4 regions of the Bradyrhizobium sp. 142 genome follow, and region 2 is predicted to be linked to each of the others. Evidence: predicted binding sites of a transcription regulator. Region 2 holds the regulator's gene; each other region holds the start of a gene.

Region 1 (7,172 bases), on a different contig from region 2:
ATATTTGACGTTGGCAAGTATCAGGTGGCTCGCCCCACTATCACGATCCGGCTGCGCAGCATGGTCCGGGAGGAGCGGCCAAGCCGTCGCAAAAGCCGCGCCTCGGAACGGCGCGCCTGGGGCGGGTAGCCGCCGATCCGGTCATAGTGATCACGCCCGATCAAAAGTCCCTGATCGCCCAGCGGGCCGATCAGCATGCGCGCCACCGCGCGGAGCATGTGGCGGAATCCGGTATCGCTGTAAGGCGAGCGTGCGTAGCGGAACACCGCCGCGCGATCCCGGCCACTCGTCGAGACGGCCTGGATGAACTGGGTGGTTTCTTCGATCCAGCCGGTTTCAAGCACGGCGCCGGCGCGGAGGAACATCAGCCAGGGAGAACGGGCCTGAAGCGCGCCGGCGGCAAGCGCGGCGCCTGGCGAGGAGCCTTCATAGCCGATGAAACGGCAGCCAGCGACATCGGCAACGCGCTCGATGACGCCGTTGCGGGTGCCGTCGACCAGGAGGACCTCCCGGATGACCCCCGCAGCGGCACCGGGTACCAGCGCGGCCAGAGTTGCGACCGCAGTCTGCTCGACGCCTTCGGTCGGAATGATGACGCTCAGCATGATCGAGGCTTCAGGCTCTCAAATTCGGGAGAAGCGTAGCTTATAATAATGTTGTCATAAACACGTTGCGGTTCCGAGCGCAACGCTCGACGGCGCTTTCGGGTTCAATGGTAAACCTCCGCCAGTGATCAGCCAAATGTGTCGCGTACGGGTAACAAGATTGCCGAATGTTCGGGCAGGTGCAGGCGATGACCCTAGGAAACCGGATATCGCCGCCGCGATTGTCGAGCATCGGCCGGTTATACGATCGCGAGCATCGACGTCTCGATCGGCGGCCTGGACGGGAAAAACCTGCAATGATGGAAAGCGGCCCTATCAAACAGGATGTTCGTGTGAACGCCGATCAACCCTCCGTTGGCATGGCGCCAGCATCGCGGAAGCAGGACGCCGCGCCGACGTTGCGGATCCGCGCCTTGATGCTGGGCGACCGCATCAATGCCTCGGGGCTTGAGATCGGCACGCTGGTGTCCTCGGCGCCCGCGGCCTTCCGCGTCCACACGGGCCTTGCCGTGATCTTCCGTTACGGTGTCGTGGTGCTGATCGGGTTGCTCCCTTCGGAGGAAAAGATCCTCATCGACAGCCTGAAGCCGCGGGTGATCGGCGAGTTCAGGCCCTACGAGGAGGAGACTGCGCAGGCGCAGCTCTGCAACGACGAGAACGCCGAGGCGATCCAGCCGGGCGGGCCGATCTGCCTGGCCAAATTCTCCGACGACCGGCTGCTGCTGGTTGCGGACGCGCTTGCCAAGAGCACCTCGCTGGCGCGCGACGAGCGGCGCGTCGCCGCCGTATTCGACGTCATCGAGCCCTTCGCGCGGGAGCTCGCCGAGCGCGGCCGCACTCCGCGCCGGCGCAAGGGCATTTTGCAGCTGATCGGTAACGCGCTGCTGGTGCAGCAGCGCGTCGCCGGCCGCGTTGCGATTGCCGAGAAGCCCGACGTGCTCTGGGAGAAGCCCGAGCTCGACCGGCTCTATTCCCGTCTCGAGGACGAGTACGAATTGAAGGAGCGTCTCGACACCCTCGAGCGCAAGCTCACCGCCGTATCGGAGACCGCCAACGCGCTCACCGACATCATCGATACCCAGCGCTCGCTGCGGCTCGAAGTGGCCGTGGTGGTGCTGATCGTGATCGAAGTCGCGATCGGCTGCTTCCAGATTTGGTCGGGGACGCACTAAACAAGACGAACGAGCCGCTCGGTCAATCCAGCCCGCGAGCGAGATGCATGTGATTGTGCCCTCGCCCCTTGTGGGAGAGGGCAGCACCGCAAGGAGACACGAACTCGCTCGGGTGAGGGGGTCTGTCTCCGCGCGCGGATTTGGAGATGTGAGCGCGGACAGAACCCCTCATCCGGCGCTTCGCGCCACCTTCTCACACAAGGGGAGAAGGAAGGTCAGAGCGGCCGACCGTATTTCATTTCATTACCTCCTAAGCTTTCATGGCCTGCAGCACCGCGGCGCAATGCCGCGCAATCATGAGCTCCTCGTCGGTCGCGATGACGAACACATCGACGGCACTGTCGCGGCCATTGATACGATCGTGCGCCGCATCGTTGGCAACGGCATCGATGCGCACACCGAGCCAGGCGAGACGCTCGCCGATCTCGCTTCGAATCTCCTTGCTGTGCTCGCCGATGCCGCCCGTGAAGACCAGACAATCTATCCCCTGGAGCGTGGTCGCCATCATCGCGATGTCCTGCGCCGCGCGGAAGGTGAAGAGATCGATAGCCTCCCGCGCCGCAGCCTCGCCGCTTGCAAGCAGCGTGCGCATGTCCGCGGAGAGGCCGGACACGCCGAGCAGGCCACAGTCGTGATAGAGCAGGTGCTGCACCGCCTCGGCCGACATCTTCTCGTGCTGTTGCAGATAGAGCAGAACGCCGGGATCGATCGCGCCGCAGCGCGTGCCCATCACGAGGCCATCGAGCGGGGTGAAACCCATCGTGGTGTCAACGCTGCGGCTGTTGCTCAGGGCGCAGAGGCTCGCGCCATTTCCGAGATGCGCGATAATGGTGCGTCCCGCGGCCAGCTCCGGCGCGATCTCGGCCAGACGTCCTGCGACATATTCGAACGAGAGGCCGTGAAATCCGTAGCGGCGGATGCCGCGCTCCTCATAGCGCTTCGGAATGGCGAAGCGGCTCGCCGGCGGCCTCAGACCATGGTGGAAAGCGGTGTCGAAACAAGCGATTTGCCTCAACGCAGGCCGGATCGCCTGGATGGTGTGGATAGGCGCGAGACAGAGCGGTTGGTGCAGCGGCGCCAGCGGCGTCAGCGCTTCAAGCTTCGCGTAGACATCTTCCGTCAATTCGGCCGGACCGGAATAGTCCGGGCCGCCGTGGACGATGCGATGGCCTACGGCACGCAAGTGGCGACCACCAAAATGCCCTTCGATAAAGGCGAGCACGTCGGCGAACAGATGATCGCTGTCGGTATCTGATCCTGTCCGTTGCTTTTCGAAGAGATCCTCGCCCGCCGGGCTCTTCACGATGAGCCGGGGCGTCGTCTCGTGCTCGTCGAGCAGCCCCTTGCAAAGCAAGGCGGGATCGGTCCCCGACAGCTCGAACAGGCCGAACTTGATGCTGGACGAACCAGAGTTGAGAGCGAGGACCGCGTCGGACATGGCTTGATGTCAATTGCCTGCTTCGGCCGGAGTCTTGCCGCCCGCGCTGTTGTGCCAGACCCAGTCGCGAATCTCCGGCATGTCTTCGCCGTGCTCGCGCACATAGTGTGAATGCGCGATCAGCGCGTCGCGGAATTGCTGTTTGACCTGCGCGGCCCTGGTCGCGAGCCCAGGGACACGCTCGATCGCCTCGATCGCCAGATGAAAGCGGTCGAGCTCGTTGAGCACGACCATATCGAACGGCGTCGTCGTGGTGCCTTCCTCGGCAAAGCCGCGCACATGCATGCCGGCATGATTGGTGCGGTTATAGGTCAGCCGGTGGATCAGATAGGGATAGCCGTGATAGGCGAAGATCACCGGCTTGTCGCGCGTGAACAGGCTGTCGAAGTCGCGATCGGACAGCCCATGCGGATGCTGCTCCTTTGGTTGCAGCGTCATCAGGTCGACGACGTTGACGACGCGGATCTTCAGCTCGGGCAGCGCCTTGCGCAGCAGGTCGACGGCGGCGAGCGTCTCCAATGTCGGCACGTCGCCGGCGCAGGCCATGACCACGTCGGGCTCGCGAGTTGCGTCTTCGGTACTCGCCCATGTCCAGATGCCGAGGCCGGCACCGCAATGGGTGGCGGCGTCCTGCATCGAGAGCCATTGCGGCGCCGGCTGCTTGCCGGCAACGATGACGTTGATGCGGTTATAAGTGCGCAGGCAGTGGTCGGCGATCCACAGTAGCGTATTGGCGTCCGGCGGAAAGTAGATGCGGACGATATCGGCCTTCTTGTTGGCGACGAGATCGACGAAGCCGGGGTCCTGGTGGCTGAAGCCGTTGTGGTCCTGGCGCCAGACATGCGAGGTCAGGAGATAGTTGAGCGATGCGATCGGGCGCCGCCACGGCAGATCGCGCGTGACCTTGAGCCATTTGGCGTGCTGGTTGAACATGGAATCCACGATGTGGATGAAGGCCTCGTAGCAGGAGAACAAGCCGTGCCGGCCGGTGAGCAGATAGCCTTCGAGCCAGCCCTGGCAGAGATGCTCGCTCAACACCTCCATCACGCGGCCGTTCTGGGCGAGGTGCACGTCGTAAGGCTCGGTCGGCTCCATCCAGACGCGTTCAGTGGCCTCGAACACCGCGTCGAGCCGGTTTGACGCGGTCTCGTCCGGTCCCATGATGCGGAAGTTGCGCTCCTGTGCGTTGAGGCGGATGACGTCGCGCAGGAATCTGCCGAGTTCGCGCGTCGCTTCGCCGGTGACGCCGCCAGGCCGGGGCACCTCGACCGCGAAGCTGCGGAAGTCCGGCAGCTTCAGCTCTTTCTTCAGCAGCCCGCCATTGGCGTGCGGATTGGCGCCCATGCGGCGGTTGCCTTCGGGATTCAGCGCCTGCAGCTCGGAGGCGAGCGCGCCGTTCGCGTCGAACAGCTTTTCCGGCTCGTAGCTGCGCATCCAGTCTTCGAGCACTTTGAGATGCGCTGGATTCTCGCGGCAGGAGGAGACGGGCACCTGATGGGCGCGCCAAAAGCCCTCGACCTTGAGCCCATCGACTTCCTTGGGGCCGGTCCAGCCCTTCGGGCTGCGCAGCACGATCATCGGCCAGCGTGGCAGCTCGACCGCCTTGCGGCCGTCGCGGGCGTGCTGCTGGATCGAGCGGATGCTGGCGAGCGCGACGTCGAGCGCATCGGCCATGGTCCGGTGCATCAGCTTGGGATCGTCGCCCTCGACGAACAGCGGCTCGTGGCCGAGCCCGCGGAACAGCTCGCGGATCTCCGCGTCGCGCATCCGCCCCATGACAGTGGGATTGGCGATCTTGTAGCCGTTGAGATGAAGGATCGGCAGCACCGCGCCGTCCTGCGCCGGGTTCAAGAACTTGTTCGAGTGCCAGCTCGCCGCGAGCGGCCCGGTCTCGGCCTCGCCGTCGCCGATGACGCAGGCGACAATCAGGTCGGGATTGTCGAACGCCGCGCCATAGGCATGCACCAGTGCGTAGCCGAGTTCGCCGCCTTCGTGGATCGAGCCCGGCGTTTCCGGCGCGGCGTGGCTCGGGATGCCGCCGGGGAAGGAGAACTGCCGGAAAAGCTTGCGCAATCCGTCCGTGTCGCGCCCGATGTCGGGATAGATCTCGCTGTAGCTGCCTTCGAGATAGGTGTTGGCAACCATGCCCGGGCCGCCATGGCCGGGACCGCAGACATAGATCATGTCGAGGTCCAGCGTGCGGATGACGCGGTTGAGATGGGCGTAGATGAAGTTCAGCCCCGGCGTCGTACCCCAATGGCCGAGCAAACGCGGTTTGATCTGCTCGGGCCGCAACGGCTCGCGCAGCAACGGGTTGTCGAGGAGATAGATCTGGCCGACGGAGAGGTAGTTTGCGGCACGCCAGTAGCGATCGAGCAGATCGAGGTCGCTGCTCGCCGCGGCCGATTGTCGTTGATTTGTCATGTTCCTGCCGACTTTCACCCAGCGATCGTCACCAACCATGTTCCGGCGCGATCGATCCCTGCCGGATCGCCGGACCTGGATGTTGCGTGAGGTCAAAGGCGCGCGCCCGAACATTGGGCAGCGCTACTGTGCGTGGGGTTGTTTTCGCGTTCTCGTTCTTGATTTGTTCCTGCCGCATGCTATCTTGGCTTCATGAGTCGAGCATCCTCTCGTGCCCTCAAGCACCCGCCGGTCACGGCGCCCTCCGAGCCGGCGGGTGCGCCTTCAGATATTCCTGCCGCTTTCCCCGAGCTTGCCGTCGCGATCGACCGCGAGCGCAGGCGAGGGCGGGGCGCGCAATCCAACGCCAGCGGCCGCTTCGAAGCCGAGGCGCGCGTCGCCTTCGACGACGGCTGGCAGAGCCTGGATGAGCTGCCGCCGTTCAAGACCACGGTCGGGCTCGACACCTCGCGCAAGGTGATCACTCGCAACGAGTCCCCCGATATCGGTTTCGACCGCTCCATCAATCCCTATCGCGGCTGCGAGCATGGCTGCGTCTATTGCTTCGCACGGCCAACGCACGCCTATCTCGGCCTGTCGCCGGGGCTCGACTTCGAGTCAAAACTGTTTGCCAAGCCCGAGGCGCCGGCGCTGCTCGAGAAGGAGCTCGCCGCGCCCGGCTACGAGCCGCGGATGATCGCGATCGGCACCAACACCGATCCCTATCAGCCGATCGAGCGCGAGCGCAAAATCATGCGTGGCATTCTGGAGGTGCTGGAGCGTGCCGGCCACCCCGTCGGCATCGTCACCAAGTCGGCGCTGGTGACACGCGACATCGATATTCTCGCGCGGATGGCCAAGCGCAGCCTCGCCAAGGTCGCGATCTCGGTGACCTCGCTCGATCCGAACCTGGCGCGCACCATGGAGCCGCGGGCCTCGACGCCGCCGAAGCGGCTGGAAGCGCTGAAGCAGCTGTCGGATGCGGGCATTTCGACCACGGTCATGGTCGCGCCCGTGATCCCTGCGCTGAACGATTCCGAGATCGAGCGCATCCTGGATGCAGCGGCCCATGCAGGCGTCAAGGAGGCCTCCTACGTGCTGTTGCGGCTGCCGCTCGAAGTCCGCGATCTCTTCCGCGAATGGCTGATGGCGAACTATCCGGACCGCTACCGCCACGTCTTCACCCTGATCCGCGACATGCGCGGCGGTCGCGACTACGATTCGAAATGGGGCGAGCGGATGAAGGGCACCGGCCCGATGGCCTGGACCATCGGCCGCCGCTTCGAGATCGCCTGCGACAGGCTCGGCCTCAACAAACGGCGCGCGAAGCTGACGACGGATCATTTTGCCAGGCCGAAGCGGAACGGCGATCAGCTCAGCCTGTTCTAGAGGGAACGTGCACGAGGCGTATCATGAGTAAGGAATTGCCGACGCCGGTGCCGCGGCTGACCGTCATCACGCTGGGTGTAAGCGACATCCGCGCCAGCATTGCCTTTTATGACGCGCTCGGTTTCTCGCGCCGACTAAAGGCGACCGGCGAGGCCGTCGCGTTCT
Region 2 (7,172 bases):
CGCGGCGACGACGATTTCGTCGCGGATGTCGTCAGCCGCGCCGTGAAGCACAGCTACGCCGGCTTCTGCCTGACCGTCGACACCGCCCATTACAGCCGTCGTGAACGCGACATCGCCAAGCGTTACGTTCGCGAGAGCCGGCTGCGCGCCACCGGCGGCGACTTCCAGAAGGGTCTGGAGTGGCGGACCGTGAAGATGATCAAGGACAAGTTCAGGATTCCGCTGATCCTCAAGGGCATCGCGACCGCCGAGGACGCGCAGATCGCGGTCGATCATGGCGTCGAGTGGATCTATGTCTCCAACCATGGCGGCCGCCAGCTCGATCACGGCCGCGGCGCCATGCATGTGCTGCCCGAAATCGTCGAGGCCGTGAAGGGCCGCGCCAGGATCATGGTCGACGGCGGCTTCTGTCGTGGCACCGACATTGTCAAGGCGATCGCGGCGGGCGCCGACCTCGTCGGCATCGGCCGGCTGCAATGCTGGGCACTTGCAGCAGCCGGTGAAGCCGGCGTGACGCGGATGCTGGAGCTGCTGGAGGATGAGGTGCTACGCTGCCTCGGCCTGTTGGGGGCCACCTCGTTCGCCGAGATCAACAAGTCCTGCCTGCACCCGGCGGCCGCCACCAATGCACCGAGCGTGTTCGGCGCGTTCCCGCTGTTCGACGTCGAGCCGTATCGCTACTGACCCGAAAGGATGCAATGACCCCACTCTCTCCCGGCAGCGCGGATGCGCTTCTGTTCGACCTCGGGCGCGTCGTGCTCGACATCGATTTCTCCAAGGCGATCGCCTGCTGGGCTGGACATGCCGGCTGCCAGCCGGAGGCCATCGTCGCGCGCTATGTGCGTGACGAGGCCTACCGGTTGCACGAGGTCGGCAGGATCAGCGATGCGGAGTATTTCGCCTCGCTGCGCGCTTCGCTCGGAATCGGCATTTCGGACGCACAGTTCCTGGAGGGCTGGAACGCGATCTTCGCAGGAGAGATGCCCGATATCGCAGAGCTGTTGCCGCGCGCGGCCACGCAGATGCCGCTCTACGCCTTCTCCAACACCAACCGTCCGCATGTCGACTACTTCTCGAAGGAATATGCCGATCTGCTCGGCCATTTCCGCGAGGTCTACCTGTCGTCCAGCATCGGCCTGCGCAAACCCGATGCCGAAGCCTTCGACCATGTCGTGGCTGCGATCGGCGTGCCGGCAAAGCGCATTGTGTTCTTCGATGATCTCGCCGAAAACGTCGAGGGAGCGCGGGCACGCGGATTGACCGCGGTACACGTCATGTCCGCCCGGCGACGTCGGAGAGGCGCTCAGGGCCTTGGGGATCTGATCGGGAACCCGGTTCCCCGGAACCAAATTGTCCCAAATGAGGAACCAAATCATTTTGCGCAATTTTATACGGAGTTCCGGGAACGGAAGCCCCGCCTCCGGACTATTGAGTCCGTCGGTATTTCTACGGACGGACACATCATCGTGTTGGGCAAGACCTACCTTACCAAGCAGGCCTCTCTCCTTCTTGAATTCGCCAGAACCACCTCGGACTCGGAGCTCTCGGCCAAGCTGATCAGTAAGGCCGCCGATCTGAAGTCTCAGGCGGATCCGCTGCCCGACAAGGATCAGGGTCTCCAAGCTCCTGACGTCCGTTCCAACGGGCCTACAGGGAGTTGATCGATGCTGGCCGTGGCTCTGGTCGTTCTCGTCCTTGCCATGGCCACGCTGGTCCCCGTCGTTCTCGTCGTCTGGATCATGCCGCGCCGGACCTGACGGCTACTCTTACCGGGCAAAGTCAGGCACGATGATTCATCCTGCCTCGCCGTCGTTTTGCCTCTGCGCTCGCGCTCGGCTAGAACTTCGCCGTTCTTCGTCCGACCGTGCCCTGCAGGAGTTTTCCCCGTGGTCTTGATGCCGGTTTCTGACGCGCTCGCAGCGGTGCTGGCGGGGACAGAGCCTCTGGCCGAAGAGGTGATCCCTCTCGCCGATGCCTTCCATCGCGTGCTCGCGCGCGACGTCGCGGCGCGGCGTACGCAGCCGCCGCAGGCGATGTCGGCGATGGACGGATATGCCGTGCGGACAGCCGATGCGGCAAAGATCGATGCAGAACTCCACCTGATCGGCGAGGTCGCCGCGGGCCGCCCGTTTGCGGGAACGGTCGGGGCAGGCGAAGCGGTGCGAATCTTCACCGGCGGCGTCGTTCCCGATGGCGCTGATGCCGTCGTGATCCAGGAGGATACGGGCGCGGATGGCAAGCGCATCACGATCAAGGAAGCCGCAATCGTGGGGCGTCACATCCGCCCCGCCGGCGTCGATTTTCGCGAGGGCGACGTGTTGCTGCGGACGGGCACCCGCCTTACCGAACGAGATCTGGCGCTCGCCGCCGGCATGAATCAGCCCTCCCTTCCGGTCCGCCGCCGTCCGAAGATTGCGATTCTCGCGACCGGCGACGAGCTGGTGATGCCGGGAACCGCACCCGGCCCCGGACAGATCGTTTATTCCAACGGCTTCGCCCTGCACGCGCTAGCGCGCAGCGAAGGCGCTGAAACCATCGACCTTGGAATTGCCGCGGATACCCTGGACGCCACCACCTCCGGCATCCGCCGCGCCCGCGACAGCGGCGCAGACATCCTGATCACGACGGGCGGCGCATCTGTCGGCGACCACGACCTGGTCAAGCCGGCGCTGGAGGCCGAGGGCATCTCCATGGCTTTCTGGAAGATCGCGATGCGGCCGGGCAAGCCGATGATGCACGGACGGCTCGGCGCGATGCGCGTGATCGGCCTGCCCGGCAATCCCGTGTCATCCTACGTTTGCGCGTTCCTGTTCCTGGTTCCGCTGATTCGCGCGCTGTCTGGCGGCTCAGTGATTCATCACCGCCGCGAGCGCGCCGTGCTCGGCCGCGATGTCGGTTCCAACGATGCGCGCGAGGATTATCTTCGCGCGCATCTGGAGGTGCGGGAGGACGGAGCGCTGGTCGCCCTTCCCGTCAACCATCAGGATTCTTCGCTGCTTGCGAATCTGGCTGCGGCGCAGGCACTTCTCGTGCGCGCGCCGTTCGCGCCGAAGGCCGAGGCGGGCATGCCTTGCGAAGTGCTGCGGCTGCCGGCTTGAACGCGCCGACCGCACGCGTTTCCATAACTTTGTCGCGTTCACGGTAAATTAAGCAGTTGCGGAACACATATCGAACATATAGTGTCCGTTCATGATTTGTTTCGAGCATCTAGCGGCTCGCCGCTGAATTCGCCGTCTCGGAATCGAACGACATCAACCGGGGGATTTGGTCGAGATGTTAACGCGCAAACAATACGAGCTTCTGCGGTTCATCAGCGAACGTTTGAAGGAAAGCGGCGTGCCGCCCTCTTTCGACGAGATGAAGGACGCGCTCGATCTGCGCTCGAAGTCGGGTATCCATCGCCTGATCACCGCGCTCGAGGAGCGCGGTTTCATCCGGCGTCTGCCCAACCGCGCCCGTGCCATCGAGGTGATCAAGCTGCCCGAGCTCCAGGCCGCCGCCGGCACCCGCCGCGGTTTCACGCCGAGCGTCATCGAAGGCAATCTCGGCAAGGTGCGCGCGAGCTCCAGCGCGTCTACGGACGACGGTGAACGCCCCGTTGCCGTGCCGGTGATGGGCCGCATCGCGGCCGGTACGCCGATCGAGGCGTTGCAGACCCGCAGCCACACAATCAGCGTACCGCCCGACATGCTCGGTTCAGGCGAACATTACGCGCTCGAAGTGCGCGGCGATTCGATGGTCGAGGCTGGCATCCTCGACGGCGACATGGCGCTGATCCAGCGCAACGAGACTGCCGATACCGGCGACATCGTCGTCGCGCTGATCGACGAGGAGGAAGCAACGCTGAAGCGCTTCCGCCGCCGTGGCGCCTCGATCGCGCTCGAGCCCGCCAACGCGGCTTATGAGGTGCGCATCCTGCCGCCGAACCGGGTCAAGATTCAGGGCAAGCTGATCGGGCTGTACCGGAAATACTGAGCGTACCCGACGGTCACGCGATACCCATTGGAGCGGACGGATTGTCCGCTCCGGCTGGATGGTCTCTCTGGTTCTGCACAGATGATCCGGCCACCCCTCCAGCGCTACATCCTCGGCACGCCGCACGAAGCAGTCATCGCTTCGCGGCCTTGTGAGACCGAGGAGACAACCATGCGCAAGATCATTCTGAGTATGCTCATGACCGCTTTGATCGGGGCGCCGCTTCGCAAGCCGTCGCCGCACAGTCGCATCATCATGCCCGCAAGGAGACAGCGGTGAGCACGCAATTCCGCAATGCCCACAGCGCGGTCGAACAAACGTCGCAGCCGAATTGGCCGTATTCCGGCTGGTCTGCACCAGCGGGCCGCTGACGTTCGAGTCCGCGCAAAATGCACGGACGCAGGCTTTGTTCCTACTGGATTCGGGAAAGATAATGTGATCGCAGCCTGCGGCGGCGAGCCGCAGATTTGCCTACAACCGAGCAGATGCTTATGTACTTTCCACTCTGATAGAGGCCTGCGCCTCAGAAGAGGCGCGGGTTGCTATCTTCGAATGAGGAGCACCCGATGTGTGACTACAGCCTGCATGCCGTCGCGACGCGCCCGGCCGAAGTCGGCGAGACGATCGTCACGACAACCTTCCGCGGCACCTCGACGCGCGGCTTCGCCTCCGAAGCCGATCTCTCCGTCGCGGTCTGCCTGCTGCCGGGAACGGAGCTCGCCTTCGCCGACAACGTCCGCTACGACAATCGCTGGATCTGGACGCGTACCGTCAACTCGCGCGTCGGAAAGTTCGGCAAGATCGATTCGCACATTCCCGATCGCCACCACGACGCGATCGAATTTCCCGACGGCAAATACGTGTTGGTCACGCAACTCGTCGAAGGCCAGCGCGCAACCGTGCTGCAGCTGCCGGTGAGCCAGCCGGTCGGCGAACGCGAGCACAAGCCGCAGATCATCGCCGACAGGCAGCCGACCGTCACCCGCTTGCCGATCGGCTGACACTGCCGTCCCCGGCCGCAAGGTCGAGGCCAGGATTGAAATTGCCATCGCCGGCCGAGGCCGGCGAGATGGAGTGTTTTGCGGCCCTCGAATTCAGATGGGCGGCTCCTGCCGCCCGTACACGTCGCACGAAGTTTGGGCCGCCCTGCCTGAATTTTGAACGCCCGCTCCGTGGCCAAATGGCCGATGCTGATGCAGCTTGAGGCGGCGGGCACGCTCGATGAAGACCTTCATTCGCGTCGTTGAACTCTGGGTGCCTGACCAGACGCGCATGCGGCTGGAATTCGGCGGCGGCCTCTACAGCGAAGGCCTGTGCGCGTTCAGGGCCGTAAGCGAAAACTTGCGCTTCGGATATGACGAGGGCCTACCAGGCAAGGCCTGGTCCAGCGGCCACCCCGTGATCCTCACCAAATTCGCCAACTCGTATTTCAAGCGGACCGATCAGGCCATCGCGGCGGGGCTGACCTGCGGCGTGGCGGTGCCGGTGTTTGCCGGCGAATTTTTGCAAGCCGTCATGGTGCTGTTCTGCGGCGACGACGAGGCGCATGTCGGCGCGATCGAGCTCTGGCACAACGATCCGGACGTCTCCCACGAGATGGGGCTCGTCGACGGCTATTATGGCGCCGCGGACATGTTCGAGTTCAACTCGCGCCACACCAAATTTCCACGCGGCTTCGGCCTGCCCGGACGCACCTGGAAAGCGGGCGCACCGCTGATCATCAAGGACCTGCACGACGCCAAAAGCTTCCTGCGCTGGGAGGACGCCGCCAAGGTCGGAATCAACCTGGGCGTCGGCGTGCCCTACCGGACCGGCGCCGACCACACCTGGGTCCTGACATTCCTTTCCGCGCAGGCCACGCCGATTGCGCGGCGCTTCGAGATCTGGGTGCCGGACGCGGCCCGTTCGGCGCTGGTCTTTCGGGCCGGCGATTGCAGTGCGCAGACCGACCTTGCCGCGCTCTATGCGACGAAATCCATCGTCAGAGGCGAAGGAAGCATCGGCGGAGCCTGGGCAACCGGCATGCCCGCGCTCAACGACGATCTCTCGCATGACGCCTCGATCGCGGCCTCGGAAGCTCGCGTATCGGGGCTGAGCCGGATGGTGGCGCTGCCGGTCATCGGCAATGCTGGACTCGAAGCCCTGTTGGCCTGGTATCTGTAGCCGTTCCGCTCAATCCTCGGCCTGCAAGTCGGCCTCCGATGGTGTTGCGTCCTTGCTGCGGGGCGCGGCCGTCTTCGGCGCAAGGCTCGTGTCGAAATCACCCTCGCCTGCGACGGCCGGCGACCATGGGCGGCTCGTGCCTCGCGCCCTCACCGCTTGAACCGCAAAGCCGTCGCCGCGCTGCGTCAGCGCCAGCGCGCCCTGTGCGGTGAGGCGTTGCCGATCGACCACCATCGCCGCGCAATCCGGCGGCGCAGGCCGAGCGGTGACCACCAGCGCAGCGCGACTGCAATCATCAGCCAGCGCGTCGACGCGCAGCGCTAGCGCAACCAGGCGTCCGTCGGCAAGCGGCGTCACGCAGCCCAAATCGTCGCACGACGCGCCATCGCTGAGTGCGGCGTTGCCGGCGTTGCGAGGATCGGCATCCGCCGCGAGCCATTCCTTGAGCAGAAAGGCGTCCTTGCTCGTCCTGATCAGATGCATCTGCCCGTCCCTGCTCCGCACCGCAATGCTCTGGCCGTCACCGGCAATCAGGACATCGGGCTGCCGGGCAGAGAGTCCCCAGGCGATCGAAGCCTGCAGCACCAGCGCGCCGGACCAGCGCAGGGGCGTGCGCAACAGGCCCATCAGGATGGTCCCGAGGCTTGCCGCGACCAGCGGCGCGATGCCGAAAGCCGGGATGCGGCCGACCGCGCCCGGCAGCGACGCCACCCAGCGCGAGACCGCGACCATCCAGTCGATGCCGATTCCCATCAGCCACCAGAACACGCCGTCGAGCCGAACGGCGCTGCCAGCAAGCCCAACAGCCCCGCGGGCATCACCAGCGCCGATACCACCGGCATCGCGCCGAGATTGGCGAGCACGCCGAACGGCGTGACGCGGTGGAAGTGGAAGGCGGCATAAGGCGTGGTCGCAAGCCCCGCAATCAGCGAGGCCAGGAACAGCATCGCGATCTCGCGGCCGCCCCACATCGCAATCCGCGCGGTCGCCGAATGGTCGGGCGATGCGAACAGGTTCGGCATGCCCACCTGCAC
Region 3 (7,172 bases), on a different contig from region 2:
AGAATGCCGGAGCCTTACGGCTTTGGGACGTCCAACCGGAAGCGCGCCGCGCCGCCCTGGCCGAGCGGTACTTCCAGTTCGGGAAGGATCGTCTTGAGCTCGCCATGCAGCGTATAGGGCGGATTGACGATCAGCAGTCCGGTGGAGGTGAGGGCCGCGCCGTCAACCTGCGGCGCCGCGCTGAATTCTAGCCGCAGGCATTTGCCCGGCGGCTTTGCTGCAGCAGCGGCCCGCGCCACCAGTTGCGCCAGCGCATCGGTGGCGCGGCGGCTCTTGGCCGGGTACCAGATTACATAGATACCTGTCGGCCATTTCGCGAAGGCTGTGGAGAAGGCCTCGCCAAGCCGTTCGAACTCGTCCTTTGCCTCGAAGGACGGATCGATCAGCACGAGCCCGCGCCGCTCCTTCGGCGGCACGAATGCCGGCAGCGCGACCCAGCCGTCGAGATCGACCACGCGGGCCTGTTCGTCGCGCCGCAGCACACCGATCAGCGCCTTGCGCGCCTTTGGCTCGAGTTCGCAGGCGACGAGGCGGTCCTGCGGCCGCATCAGGCCGCGTGCGATCAGCGGCGAGCCCGGATAGGCCCTGAGCTCGCCCTTCGGATTGAAGGCGCGGACGATGTCGAGATAGGGCTTGGTCAGCGCGAGGCTTTCGTTCGACAAGCGCGCCTGCATCAACCGTGCGATACCCGTCAGCCATTCGCCGCCGCGCCGCGCCTCGTCGCTTTCGAGATCGTAGAGGCCGGCGCCGGCATGAGTGTCGATGACGCGGAACGCGCCCGGCTTGTCCTGCAGATAGGTCAGGATGCGCGCCAGCACGATGTGCTTGATGACATCGGCGAAGCTGCCGGCATGGTAGGCGTGGCGGTAATTCATGGCCAAGAGTTACGACATCCAGGCGATGAAAGTAACTCCCGTCATTCCGGCGCGGTGCGCAGCACCGAGCCCGGAATCCATTTTGCCACTGGCAATGCGGACAGATGGATTCTCAGATGCGCAATTGCGCATCACATCTCGCGCTTCCGCCTTCGCTCTTCGAGCTTCGGCGGACAAGTCGCGCGCGCCCCGGAATGACGAGCTGAGAGCGCTCTACCCACCCCGGATCGGCGGCATCGTCACCTGGTCGCGGCGGCAGGCGCGGCGATCGTTTTCTTCGCAGGCGCGGAATTGCAGGTCCTTGCTGAGGCAGACGCGGACCTCGGAGAGCCGCGTCCGGTTGCAGGTGACCGAGACGGCGGCATTGCTCAAGCCCGGATTAGCCTTGATGAAGGCCTCCTCGACCTCGGCCGGGGCCACCGTCTTGGCCTGCGACAGGTCGAGATATTCGGCCGGAATCTTGATCGCGGCACGGGCCTTTCGGACCGTCTCGAAATAGTTGCGGTCGGTGAGCCCGGCGCAGGTGCCGTGCTTGTCCCATTCGTTGAATATGAGGCCCGGTGCAGGCATCAGATCGAGCATCGAGGAGACGATGCTGCGGTTCAGCCGCGGCGCCGGCCGCTGGCAGTATTCGGGGAAGCCGTTTTCATATTGCGGCCACAGGCCGTGCACCACGAAGGCATATGGCCGTCCGCCGCACTGGATCTGCGAACGTCCGCCGCGTTCGGCGGCTTCTTCGCAGAAGGAGGGCGACCAGGACAGCGACAGCACGTAGAAATCGAACTCGCCCGGCGCATTCTGCCGTTTGTCCTGGGCGCGCGCGCCGCCGGCGAGCGCAACCAGCCCGGCAGCGAGGGTGAGCGACATCATCAGGCGGGAAAACGAACGCAATCTGGAATGAAACATGGCGACGCCCCTCAACTAGACTGTGCAAGCCAGCCTAGCAGGCGATAGGAACATTTCAAGAACAAATTTCGAGGGGCGCGCCGTCCGTGGCGGGCCGTGCACGGATCAGGGCTTGGCGGCCCGGCAGGCCGGATTGTAGGCCCAGTTGCGGTCCAGCCCGACCACGCACCATTCGACGCCATTGCCGTAGCCGGCGAAGCCGCCGTCCTCGATGATCGAGAAGTGCACTTTGCGCATCTTGCCGTCATTGAGCATGGCTTCGCCCGTGCAGTAGCGGCGCGGAATATTGTCGGATTGCCAGGGCCGGAACGCGGTCTCGTGAACGGCAGCGAAGCCGGTGATCTTCAACGAGGAATTCCAGAACGAGCTTTCCTTCTCCCAGAACTGGGTGGCGATGGCCGGCAGCGCCTTGTCGCAATCGGCGACGTTGCCGTCATAGCGCGGTCCGCTCAGCCAGAAATTCAGCTCCAGTGGATTGGCGGCCCGGGCCTCACTGAGCGACAGCGCCCCGAGCATGAGGCCGAGCAAAGCGGCAAAGCGGAGCGATGTCAGGGACGAAAGGGCGCGCATGGATAATCCAGACAGCATGATCTGCGAGGGACGGACGGTGCCGCGAAGGCCGGGTGAGGTCAAGTGCAGCGCGGCAACACTTGCCGACGAGTTGACCGCGATGGCACGGCAGAGGGGCCTTCCGTTCTTTTCAGCGCCGCGCCGGCACCGTAAGCTGTCTCCAACCAATTGGAGTGACGGGAATGCGAATCATTGCGGCCGCGGGCCTTCTTGCCAGCCTAGCTGTCTCGGGTGCGTTGGCGAGCCAGTCGGCACGTGCCGATATCCTTCCGGTGCCGCCGTTCAAGGGCAATGACACCGGCGGCATCATCGCCTATTCGATGGCGACGCAGGTCGACGCCCGGCAGGTCGCGGTCGATCACTGCGCGCGGTACGGCAAGGTGGCCAAATTCCTCGCGGTGCAGGGCTATGACGGCGGCTACATCTCGTTTTCCTGCCGCTGGGTGCCATATGGTGCCGCCGACCAGCCGATCCGCACGCTCTACTGAGGCGGTTCTCTAACGCCAAGATAACGTCACCTCATCTCAGCCGGGAGCCTCTCGCGTGACGCGCAAGCTCGCTTTGCTCGGTTCGGCCGTTTGCCTCGTGGTGTCGTCCGGAGCGGTACGCGCCGACGATTTGCCGGTGCGCAAGGCCGGCCTGTGGGAGCTGAAGATGGTCCGAACCGGCTCGGCGATGCCGGACATGACCATGCAGCACTGCACCGACGAGAGTGTCGACAAGGAGATGAACAACAACGTCTCCCCGATGGCCAAGCAGATCTGCGCCAAGCAGGACATCAAGAAGACCGCGACCGGCTATGTCAGCGATTCCGAGTGCAACGTCGCCGGCATCAGCACCACCTCGCATGCCGAGATCACAGGCGATTTCAACTCGGCCTACACGGTCAAGACCTCCTCGCACGCGCAAGGCGGCGCTGTCGGCGCGGCGGGCCGCGATACGACCATGACGCTCGAGGCCAAGTGGCTAGGCGCCTGCAAGGCGGACCAGAAGCCCGGCGACATCGTGATGCCCGGCGGATTCAAGATGAATGTGCGCGACGTCGACAAGCTAAAGGCGCTGCTGCCGAAGTAGGTGGCAGTGGCCGTTGTTTGCGCTGTCTCCCTCTCCCCCTTGTGGGGAAAGGGTGGCTCGCCGCGTAGCGGCGAGACGGGTGAGGGGCTTCTCTCCACGCGCAAATCTCTTGCGTCTTCCGGCGCTTCGCGCCACCTTCTTCCACAAGGGGAGAAGGAAGAAGCGGGCTACACCGGGACCCTCACACTCGCGCGCAAGCCGCCCATCGGGCTGTCGCCGAGCGTGATGTCGCCGCCGTGGGAGCGCGCGATGTCGCGGGCGATAGCAAGGCCAAGGCCGGTGCCGCCTTCATCCTGGTTGCGGGCGTTGTCCAGCCGCAGGAACGGCTTGAACACCTCTTCGCGCAAATGGGTGGGAATGCCGGGCCCGTCGTCGTCGACGGTGACGGTTAAATAACGGTGATCTCGCTGGCCGGCGATGGCGATGCTTTTGCCGTAGCGCGCGGCGTTGGTGACGAGATTGGCGAGGCACCGCTTGAACGAGGCCGGCTTCACCGTGACCACCGGCAGGCCGTGGAACGTCACGGTCGCGGTGTGGCCGTGACGTTCGGCATCGCTGCGCAGCTCTTCCAGCGCCTGGGCCATGTCGGTCGGCTGCGACTGCTCGCCGGAATCGCCGCGGGCGAAGGCGAGGTAATCCTCCAGCATCATCGACATCTCGTCGACGTCCTTGCGCATGCCCTCCAGTTCGGGGCTGTCGCCGATCAGCGCCAGCTCGAGCTTGAACCGGGTCAGGATGGTGCGCAGATCGTGGCTGACGCCGGCCAGCATCGCGGTGCGCTGCTCCATGGTGCGCTCGATGCGGGATTTCATCTCCAGGAAGGCCACGGACGCGCGCCGCACCTCGCGGGCGCCCCTGGGGCGGAAGTTCGGTGCCTCGCGACCCTTGCCAAAACTTTCGGCGGCGTCCGCAAGCCGCAGGATCGGCTTGATCTGGTTGCGCAGGAACAGCACCGCGACGATCAAAAGGATCGAGGACGTGCCGACCATCCAGAACAGGAAAATCTCCGAGTTCGAGGCATAGGCGGCGCTGCGCTGCGCGAACACGCGCATCACCGCGTCGTCGAGCTGGATGCGGATCTCGACGAGATTGGAGCGGCCGACGGTGTCGATCCAGAACGACCGCCCGATCTGGCGGCCGAGCTGCACCGACAGCGTCTGGTCGAGCAGCGAGAAGAACGGCTTCGGCCCCGGCGGCGGCATATCGCCGGCGGGCAGGAAATCCACCACGAGGCCGAGGCGCTGCTGGGCGATGCGGCGGATCTGGTCGCGGTCCTTGTCCTGCGGATAGCCCTTGTAGACGTCGATCAGAGCGGCGATGTCCTGCACCACCGCGGCCGACAAGCGGCGCGTCACCGTGTTCCAGTGCCGCTCCATGAACACGAAGGCGACCACGGATTGCAGCACCACCATCGGCACGATCATGATCAGCAGCGCACGCGCATAGAGGCCGGTCGGCATCCAGCCCTTGAACGCGTTGCCCATCCAGCCATTGGCGGCGGAGACGCGCCCGGCGGCGCTTTTAAGCAGCGTCAGGCCGGTATCGATCGTGCTCATCGCTCGCGCTTCACTGCTTTGAACTCTAGGGCGAGGCCACAAGCCGATAGCCGATGCCGCGCACCGCCTGCAGAAACAGCGGATTGGCGGGGTCGTTCTCGATCTTGCGTCGCAGGCGGTTGATCTGCACGTCGACGGCGCGCTCATTGACGCTGCCATTGCCGGTGAGCGCGCTGCGCGGCACGGTCTCGCCCGGCGTCTCCGAGAGAATCCGCAGCATCTCGCGCTCGCGGTCGGTGAGGTGAATGACCTCTTCGCCCTGGCGCAGTTCGCCGCGATCGAGATGGTATACGTAGGGGCCGAACGCGATCTTCTCCACCGTTGCGGCTTGCGGCGGCGGCGCGGCGCGCTTGAGGATGTTGTTGATGCGCAGCGCAAGCTCGCGCGGCTCGAACGGCTTTGCCACGTAATCGTCGGCGCCGATTTGCAGGCCCTCGATGCGGCTTTCCGCTTCATGCCGCGCCGTCAGCATCACTATCGGCACCGATGAGGACATCCGGATGAAACGCGCAAGATCGAAGCCGGTCTCGCCGGGCATCATGACGTCGAGGATGAGAAGGTCGAAATGCAGGCCCAACAGCTTTGAGCGCGCATCGCCGGCGCTCGCGGCGGTGGTGACGCGATAGCCCTCGCTGGCGAGGAAGCGCGACAACAGATCGCGGATGCGGCGGTCGTCGTCGACCAGCAGCAGATGCGGGGCATCGTCGGCGGGTTGCACCGGCGGGCGGGCGAGCGTGGCAGCGAGCGGCACGGTCACTCCTTTGCGTCTTGGTTGACTGTGGCGAAGATCGTCTCGAGCACCTTGTCCGGATCGTCGCGGTCGATCATCGCACGCAGGAAGCGCTTGACGGTCTCGGCGTCCTGCGGCGTCATTTCCGACAGCGCCTTGGTGATCCGCGTGGTCTGTAGGCCGGCCAGCTTCTGCACCAGCGCCTCGCCCTTGGGTGTCGCATAGAGCAGGCGCTGGCGGCGGTCGTTGTCGCCGGTCTTCTGCACGATGTAGCCTTCGTCAAGCAACTGCTTGAGCACCCGGCCGAGCGATTGCTTGGTGATGCGCAGGACGTCGAGCAGATCGGCGACCTTGAGCCCGGGATAGCGGTAGACGAAATGCATGACCCGGTGATGGGCCCGGCCGAAGCCGAAAGCCTCCAGCTCCTGGTCGGGATCGCCGACGAAATCGCGATAAGCGAAGAACAACAGCTCGATGATATCCCAGCGCAAATTGGCTCCATCGCCTGCTGCCGGCCGCGGCTCGGCAGCGTCTTGAGGGGGAGTCGCGAAATTTATGTCAGGCATATTGACGTATCTTGGGTTCAATGTTACAAAACGATTGGCCCGTACGAAATTTTAGATCGTTTCGCCTCGGGCGACATCTTCAAGAGCGGCCGGAGAGAGCCGGACAGCCGGCGACGGCCGGATCACGATTGTCGAGCGGCATTTCGATAAAACATACTGGACTTCCGCCTTCCGCAAAAGCATGTCCTCGGCGACATGCTGGCCACGGAACCCGGCCGTAACAAGGCTGGCGGTGGTCCGGCCACTAACCTAATCAAATCAGCCGGACCCGAAACAGGGTAGGCAGGGCCAGAACAGCGCCGATCCGGACAGCGGGAGCCAAGGACATGAGCATGAAATTCGACATCCAGCCCGCAGCAAATCCGACTTCCGAAAAGGACCGGGTGGCCAAGCTGGCGGACCCCGGCTTCGGGCGGGTCTTCACCGATCACATGGCCATCGTCCGCTACAACCAGGCCAAGGGCGGCTGGTACGACGCGCGCATCGAGGCACGCGCGAACTTCCAGCTCGATCCGGCCGGCGCCGTCCTGCACTACGCGCAGGAAATCTTCGAGGGCCTCAAGGCCTACAAGCGCGACGATGGCGGCGTGAACCTGTTCCGCCCCGACGCCAATGCACGGCGCTTCAGGGATTCGGCCGACCGCATGGCGATGGCGCAGCTGCCCGAGGACGTCTTCATCGAAGCGGTCGAGCAGGTCGTGCGCATCGACCGCGCCTGGATTCCGGGCGGCGAGGGCAGCCTTTACCTGCGGCCCTTCATGATCGCGAGCGAGACCTTCCTCGGCGTCAAGCCGTCGTCCGAATACATCTTCGCGGTGATCGCCTCGCCGGTCGGCTCCTATTTCAAGGGCGGCCCTGCGCCGGTATCGATCTGGGCGTCTGAGAATTACACGCG
Region 4 (7,172 bases), on a different contig from region 2:
AGGCTCCTCCGTCGCCGCCTCGCCGGCCACGGCGCGGCGCATCTTCAGATAGGCCGAGCGTTCGTCCGAAGTTGTCTCGACATGGCGCAAAATCGCCAGCGAAATCACCTTGTCGCCCTCAGCCAGCGCAATGCCGCGCACGCCCATCGAGGTGCGCCCGGTGAACACGCGCACGTCGGTGACGGGGAAGCGGATGCACTGGCCGCCGGCGCCAGTGAGCAGCACGTCGTCGTGCTCGGTGCAGATCTGCACGTCGACGATCGCTTCGTTGTCGTCGAGCTTCATGGCGATGATGCCGGAGCGGCGGACGTCAACGAAGTCGGACAGCTTGTTGCGGCGGACATTGCCGCCGGTAGTCGCGAACATCACGTCGAGGTTGCCCCAGGTCGATTCGTCCTCCGGCAACGGCATGATGGTGGTGATGCGCTCGCCCTGCTCCAGCGGCAGGATGTTGATCAGCGCCTTGCCGCGCGCGTTCGGCGCGGCCATCGGCAGCCGCCAGACCTTTTCCTTGTAGACCTGGCCGCGCGAGGAGAAGAACAGCACCGGCGTATGCGTGGAGGCCACGAACAGGCGCGAGACAAAATCCTCGTCGCGGGTCTGCATGCCGGCGCGGCCCTTGCCACCGCGGCGCTGCGCCCGATAGGCCGAAAGCGGCACGCGCTTGACGTAGCCGGCGTGCGACACGGTGACCACCATGTCCTCGCGCTGGATCAGGTCCTCGTCCTCGACCTCGCCCTCCTGCTCGATGATCACGGTCCGGCGCGGGGTCGCGAACTCGGCCTTCACCTCGGCAAGCTCGGTCTTGACGATATCAAGCACGCGAGCGCGTGAGCGCAGGATGTCGAGATAATCGGCAATTTCGCCGGCGAGCGTGTCGAGCTCTTCGCGGATCTCGTCGCGGCCGAGTGCTGTGAGGCGCTGCAGGCGCAGATCGAGAATAGCCCTGGCCTGCTCCATCGACAGCCGGATCGTGCCGTCCTCGCTGATGCGGTGGCGCGGGTCATCGATCAGGGTCAGCATGTCCTCGACGTCCCGGGCCGGCCAGTCGCGCGACATCAGGGTGTCGCGTGCTGTGGTCGGGTCCGGTGAGGTACGGATGACACGAATCATTTCGTCGATATTGGCGACAGCGATCGCCAGGCCGACCAGGATATGCGCGCGGTCGCGCGCCTTGCCCAGAAGGAACTTGGTCCGCCGCGTGACGACCCGCTCACGGAAGTCGACGAAGATGGCGAGCAGGTCTTTCAGATTCATGATCCGCGGCCGACCGCTGTCGAGCGCAACCATGTTGACGCCGAAGCTCGTCTGCAGCGGCGTAAATCTGTAGAGCTGGTTCAGCACCACGTCGGGCACGGCGTCGCGTTTCAGCTCGATGACGACGCGGAAGCCGTCGCGGTCGGATTCATCGCGCAGATCGGCGATGCCCTCGATCTTCTTCTCCTTGACCAGCTCGGCGATGCGCTCCACCATCGTCGCCTTGTTCACCTGGTACGGAATTTCGGTGACGATGAGCGCCTCACGCTCCTTGCGAATGGTATCGATCGTGACCTTGCCGCGCATCATCACCGAGCCGCGGCCGAGGTGATAACCGGCGCGGATGCCGGCGCGTCCGAGAATGACGCCGCCAGTTGGAAAATCCGGTCCGGGAACGATGTTGATCAGCTCGTCAATGGTGAGCGCGGGATTGTCGATCAGCGCCACGCAGGCATCGATGACCTCGCCGAGATTATGCGGCGGAATGTTCGTGGCCATTCCGACTGCGATGCCGCCCGCGCCGTTGACCAGAAGGTTCGGGAACTTGGCCGGAAGAACCGACGGCTCGGTCTCGTTGTTATCGTAGTTCGGCTGGAAATCGACGGTGTCCTTGTCGATATCGGCCAACAGAGCCAGCGCGGATCGCGTGAGACGCGCTTCGGTGTAACGATAGGCGGCAGGCGGATCGCCATCGACCGAGCCGAAATTGCCCTGACCGTCGATCAGCGGCACGCGCATCGAGAAGTCCTGCGCCATGCGGACCATCGCGTCGTAAATCGACTGGTCGCCGTGCGGATGATACTTACCGATGACGTCGCCGACCACGCGGGCGGACTTGACGTACTTCTTATCTGGCGTGTGCCCTTGCTCGTGCATCGAGTACAGGATGCGGCGGTGCACCGGCTTCAGTCCGTCGCGGGCATCGGGCAGCGCACGCGCCACGATCACGCTCATGGCGTAATCGAGGTAGGACTTTTTCATCTCCTCGAAGATGGAGACGGGGCGAATGTCCGAGGGTTGCGCCAGCTGGTCGCCGGGCTTCTTGTCGTCGTCAGCCAAAGGGGAATCCGGTGAGTATTTATCTGGGAATCATATAGCGCATCGAAGCCCTCATAACCACCCTTGCGAAGTTCAGGGAAGCGCTTTTTCCGACTGTTTTTCCAGAGACTTACGCGCTCCCCGCCACGGCATTCAGCGGGCTGGAACGGATCGTCCGGAGCTGCCCGGCACACCCTGAAAATCACGCCGTGCATGATGGGCCGTGGCCCCGGCGCGGCCAGGCCCGCCACCACCAAACGCGAGCAAGATCATGATCCGGTGATGGTCGCGCTCACGCCGCGGATGGAGCTATGGCGAATGGCGCTGTGGCCCAGCGGCCTCAGGCAGCGGGCACAAGCCTCATCCAGCGTCAAACTGAGGCAAGGGATGAGGCTAGCCCGAAAACCACACCTCACCCGCGAATTGGTGCGAACTCCTGTCGTTCTACGCGCGGCAGCCGGAGGAGGAATGCCCCTGCGTTAGCCTCAGAACGGGATATCGTCGTCCATGTCGCTGTTGCGGCCACCTCCAGCGGCGGCCACCGGGCGGCGCAGCGCGCTGCTGACGGGACCAGAGGAGCCGAAATCGCCGCCCGGCTCATCGCCAAAGCTGCCGCCTCCGCCACCGCTGCGGCCGTCGAGCATCGTGAGGGTCGAGTTGAAGCCCTGAAGCACCACCTCGGTCGAGTATTTCTCCACACCGCTCTGGTCGGTCCATTTGCGGGTCTGAAGCGCGCCCTCGACGTAAATCTTGGCGCCCTTCTTCAGGTACTGTTCGGCAACCTTGCACAGACCTTCATTGAAGATCACGACACGGTGCCACTCGGTCTTTTCCTTGCGCTCGCCGGTCGCCTTGTCGCGCCAAGTCTCCGAGGTCGCAACGCTCAAATTCGCAATCGGCCGCCCGTCCTGAGTGCGCCGGATCTCCGGATCCTTGCCGAGGTTACCGACCAGAATGACCTTGTTGACGCTTCCCGCCATCGCCGCTCTCCACTCCGAATGCCACTGAATTCAAAAGGCCGGGCCGCGCGCCCGCGCTCCGCCGCTACCCTGTCGTGGACCCTATACGCTTCGCAGGGGCCGATCAGCCCGTATCCCCTCAGGTTATCCCCACATATAGCACCGATCTGAATTCTGTTCCAGATTTGTTCTTCGGAGGTTGATGCGCGAATGCAGGACGCTATGGCTGCCCCGTGACCGAAAAAATTCACGGCGCCGAATGGAACCTTTTTGGGTTCCCGCAAACGAGCAAAACAACTTAACATTCATCAAGTTAGAGGTGTCTCTAATGTCCCACGACTGTTGCATTTCGGGAACGGACTCTGCCACTCGATTGGGTTAGCCTTGCCTCGCAGTTAATTCATGGGCGTTGCGCCTGATCCGCCGCTTCGAGGGTCTCGAGAAGCGGACGACAATGGGGAGACTTGCAATGAACAAGATTTTACTTGGTGCAATCGGTGCGGTGGCGTTGGGGCTGTCGGCTCCCGCCAGCGCGGCGGATCTCGCCGCGCGTCCCTACACCAAGGCTCCGGCGCCGATGGTCGCCACCATCTATGACTGGAGCGGCTTCTACATCGGCATCAACGGCGGTGGCGGCTCGAGCCGCAACTGCTGGGACTTTGTGCCTCCCGCAGGCGGCGCTCTCGTCACCGATGGCTGCCATGACGCGACCGGCGGCACAGTCGGTGGCCAGATCGGGTACCGCTGGCAGTCCGCGAATTGGGTGTTCGGTGTCGAAGGCCAAGGCAACTGGGCTGACTTCCGCGGAGACAACATCAGCCCGACTCTAGCGTTTCAGCAGGATCGTACGCGAATCGATGCTTTCGGCCTGATAACCGGCCAGGTTGGCTATGCCTGGAACAATGTGTTGCTCTACGTGAAGGGCGGCGCTGCGGTGGTTAACGACAAATATGACCTTCTCGTCGCACCAGGGTTCGTAGGTGCCGGTACGGTGTTCGGCTCGGCTCGCGAAACCCGCTGGGGCGGCACCGTTGGTGCGGGCCTCGAGTTCGGCTTCGCTCCGAACTGGTCTGTAGGCTTCGAGTACAATCACATTTTCCTCGGCAATCGTAACGTCGACTTCACGTTTGGCGGTGCGTTCGTTCAGACCGAGCGTATCCGTCAGGACGTCGACATGGGCCTCATCCGCGTCAACTATCGCTGGGGTGGTCCGGTGATCGCGAAGTACTGAGATCCCTCTGATACTGCTCACGATCAAAGGCCGGCCTCGCGCCGGCCTTTTTGCTGCACAGGCGGCACGAATAGGGCAGCCAGCACTACCTTTCAGCATACCGTGGCTTTTCGGGTACACAACTTGCGGCTTCAACGGTGTATGCACGACCTCAGTTGGACCACAGCGTCCGATGTCTTTCCGCTCGCGGAAGGCAACAATAGAAACTGGGACTGGGATTAAGTTGAAAATGAAAAAAGTTTTGTTGGCTTCGGCCTGTTTGTTCGCACTCGCCGCTCCGGCTTCGGCGGCCGATCTCGCGGCTCGCCCCTACACCAAGGCTCCGGTGGCTGTGGCCTCGGTCTACAACTGGACCGGCTTCTACCTCGGTATCGTCGGCGGCGGCGCCTGGGAGAACGGCTCGGGCGACCCGAAGATGAAGGGCGGCTTCGTCGGCGGCACTGCCGGCTACAACTGGCAGACCGGCAACGTCGTGTTCGGTGTCGAGGCTGATGGCGCCTGGGCTGACGTCAGCGCTTCGGCGACCGGCCCCGTCGCTGTCCCCGGCTTCGGTGTTGTCTCCACCACACTGAGCTCGAAGACCGATGCCATGGGCACCGTGCGCGGCCGCATCGGCTACGCCGTCAATCAGGTCCTGTTCTACGGCACCGGCGGTTACGCCTGGATCGACAACAAGCTCAGCCTCTCCGCGCTCGGCGTGACCGCCTCGGACAGCAAGTGGCACTCCGGCTGGACCGTCGGTGCGGGCGTCGAAGCGTTCTTCGCTCCGCAGTGGTCGGTCAAGGGCGAGTACCTCTATCGCAGCCTCGGCGGCGAGACCTACTTCTCTGGCGCCCTGCCCACCGGCACGCTCAACTTCCACACCGTGCAGGTCGGCGTGAACTATCACTTCGGGGGCCCGGTGGTCGCGAAGTACTGATCTTCGCTTCCAACGCCATCGCGTTACGAAAGGCCGGCCTTGCGCCGGCCTTTTTGTTTTCGCGCGGCGCCGCAGCGGCTCTTCGGGACTGTTCCAGGCCCTGCTGCTGCCAGATGCCGCCAGCGCGCCAACAATCCGTTGACGATTCGCAAACCCCACTGGAAATCCGTCGCCGTTCTTCCTACGTTCGCTGACCATACCCATCGGCGCCGATCCCGGTTCCGGGCGAAGCGCGCCTTTTTCGTTGGCGCGATCGCGCGCCTTTGGGATTCCTTGAGGACCACCAGGATGGATGAAGTGATCAAGGCGAAGCGCCAACAGCAGAACGCGGGCTCAAGCCTGCGCGCAATTACGATCCGTGGCGCGCGCGAGCACAACCTCAAGAATGTCGACGTCGAGATTCCCCGCGACAAGCTCGTGGTGTTCACCGGCCTCTCCGGCTCCGGCAAATCCTCGCTCGCCTTCGACACCATCTATGCCGAGGGCCAGCGCCGCTACGTCGAATCGCTCTCGGCCTATGCCCGCCAGTTCCTTGAGATGATGCAGAAGCCGGACGTCGACCAAATCGACGGCCTGTCGCCGGCGATCTCGATCGAGCAGAAGACGACCTCGAAGAACCCGCGCTCGACCGTCGGCACGGTGACAGAGATCTACGACTACATGCGCCTGTTGTGGGCGCGCGTCGGCGTGCCCTACTCGCCCGCCACAGGCCTGCCGATCGAAAGCCAGACCGTGTCGCAGATGGTCGACCGCGTGCTGGCGCTGCCCGAGGGTACCCGCCTCTATCTGCTCGCGCCGGTCGTGCGCGGCCGCAAGGGCGAATACCGGAAAGAACTCGCCGAATGGCTCAAGAAGGGCTTTCAGCGCGTCAAGATCGACGGCACCTTCTACGAGCTCGCCGAGGCGCCGACGCTCGACAAGAAATTCCCGCATGACATCGACGTCGTCGTCGACCGCATCGTGGTGCGGCCCGACATCGGCCAGCGCCTCGCCGAAAGCTTTGAGACCGCGCTGAAGCTCGCCGAAGGCCTCGCCGTCGTCGAGTTCGCCGAGGCGCCGGGAGCGGCGGCGCCTGCGGAAGAGAAAAAGAAGACCGCAAAGATCCACGACAAGAGCGGTCCCGAGCGCATGCTGTTCTCGGAAAAGTTCGCCTGCCCGGTTTCCGGCTTCACCATTCCGGAGATCGAGCCCCGACTGTTTTCCTTCAACAACCCCTACGGCGCCTGCCCCGCCTGCGGCGGGCTCGGCGTCGAGCAGCATGTCGACGAGGATCTCGTCGTCCCCGACAAGGATGTAACGTTGCGCAAGGGCGCGATCGCGCCCTGGGCCAAGTCGTCATCGCCCTATTACGTGCAGACGCTGACCGCGCTCGGCAAGCACTACAAGTTCACGCTCGACACCAAGTGGAAGGATCTTGCGAAGAAGACGAAAGACGCGATCCTCTATGGCTCCGGCGAGGACGAGATCAAGTTCTCCTACGAGGACGGGGTGCGCTCCTATGACACCAAGAAGCCGTTCGAGGGCGTCATCACCAACATCAACCGCCGCTATCGCGAGACCGAGAGCGAGTGGGCGCGCGAGGAGCTCGCGAAGTATTTCCACGACGTGCGCTGCGAGGCCTGCAAGGGCTTTCGGCTGAAGCCCGAGGCGCTCTGCGTCAAGATCGGTGGCAAGCATATCGGCGACATCTCGGAGCTGTCGGTCAAGGGCGCCGGCGCCTGGTTCGAGACCGTGCCGGAGGCGCTGAACACCCAGCAGAACGAGATCG

The links. Region 2 encodes LexA, which represses DNA repair genes until DNA is damaged. Its sites were predicted from a motif close to TGTTCNNNNTGTGTTCNG; they were not measured.
Region 1: the regulator LexA is predicted to act here: its motif matches at 5,793-5,810, upstream of IVA82_RS28350 (PA0069 family radical SAM protein).
Region 3: the regulator LexA is predicted to act here: its motif matches at 1,828-1,845, upstream of IVA82_RS21395 (ribonuclease T2).
Region 4: the regulator LexA is predicted to act here: its motif matches at 3,430-3,447, upstream of IVA82_RS20290 (single-stranded DNA-binding protein).

What each region holds. Positions count from the first base shown of each region.
Region 1 is NZ_JADPKQ010000311.1:20,986-28,157, reverse strand. Features, by position in the region: gene IVA82_RS28370 (glycosyl transferase) at 21-605, opposite strand; gene IVA82_RS28365 (RMD1 family protein) at 965-1,777, shown strand; gene IVA82_RS28360 (acetate/propionate family kinase) at 2,028-3,215, opposite strand; gene IVA82_RS28355 (phosphoketolase family protein) at 3,225-5,639, opposite strand; gene IVA82_RS28350 (PA0069 family radical SAM protein) at 5,832-7,007, shown strand; gene IVA82_RS28345 (VOC family protein) at 7,031-7,172, shown strand, end outside.
Region 2 is NZ_JADPKQ010000118.1:41,702-48,873, forward strand. Features, by position in the region: gene IVA82_RS12060 (alpha-hydroxy acid oxidase) at 1-684, shown strand, start outside; partial or broken gene IVA82_RS12065 (HAD family phosphatase) at 699-1,323, shown strand; gene glp (gephyrin-like molybdotransferase Glp) at 1,887-3,098, shown strand; gene lexA (transcriptional repressor LexA) at 3,274-3,975, shown strand; gene IVA82_RS12080 (hypothetical protein) at 4,542-4,976, shown strand; gene IVA82_RS12085 (GAF domain-containing protein) at 5,197-6,138, shown strand; partial or broken gene IVA82_RS12090 (ComEC/Rec2 family competence protein) at 6,148-7,172, opposite strand, start outside.
Region 3 is NZ_JADPKQ010000230.1:562-7,733, forward strand. Features, by position in the region: gene rlmJ (23S rRNA (adenine(2030)-N(6))-methyltransferase RlmJ) at 15-875, opposite strand; gene IVA82_RS21395 (ribonuclease T2) at 1,089-1,781, opposite strand; gene IVA82_RS21400 (hypothetical protein) at 1,887-2,351, opposite strand; gene IVA82_RS21405 (hypothetical protein) at 2,534-2,839, shown strand; gene IVA82_RS21410 (DUF3617 family protein) at 2,895-3,425, shown strand; gene IVA82_RS21415 (ATP-binding protein) at 3,593-4,981, opposite strand; gene IVA82_RS21420 (response regulator transcription factor) at 5,007-5,738, opposite strand; gene IVA82_RS21425 (MarR family transcriptional regulator) at 5,735-6,202, opposite strand; gene IVA82_RS21430 (branched-chain amino acid aminotransferase) at 6,604-7,172, shown strand, end outside.
Region 4 is NZ_JADPKQ010000222.1:15,367-22,538, forward strand. Features, by position in the region: gene gyrA (DNA gyrase subunit A) at 1-2,316, opposite strand, end outside; gene IVA82_RS20290 (single-stranded DNA-binding protein) at 2,781-3,275, opposite strand; gene IVA82_RS20295 (outer membrane beta-barrel protein) at 3,724-4,485, shown strand; gene IVA82_RS20300 (outer membrane protein) at 4,715-5,404, shown strand; gene uvrA (excinuclease ABC subunit UvrA) at 5,693-7,172, shown strand, end outside.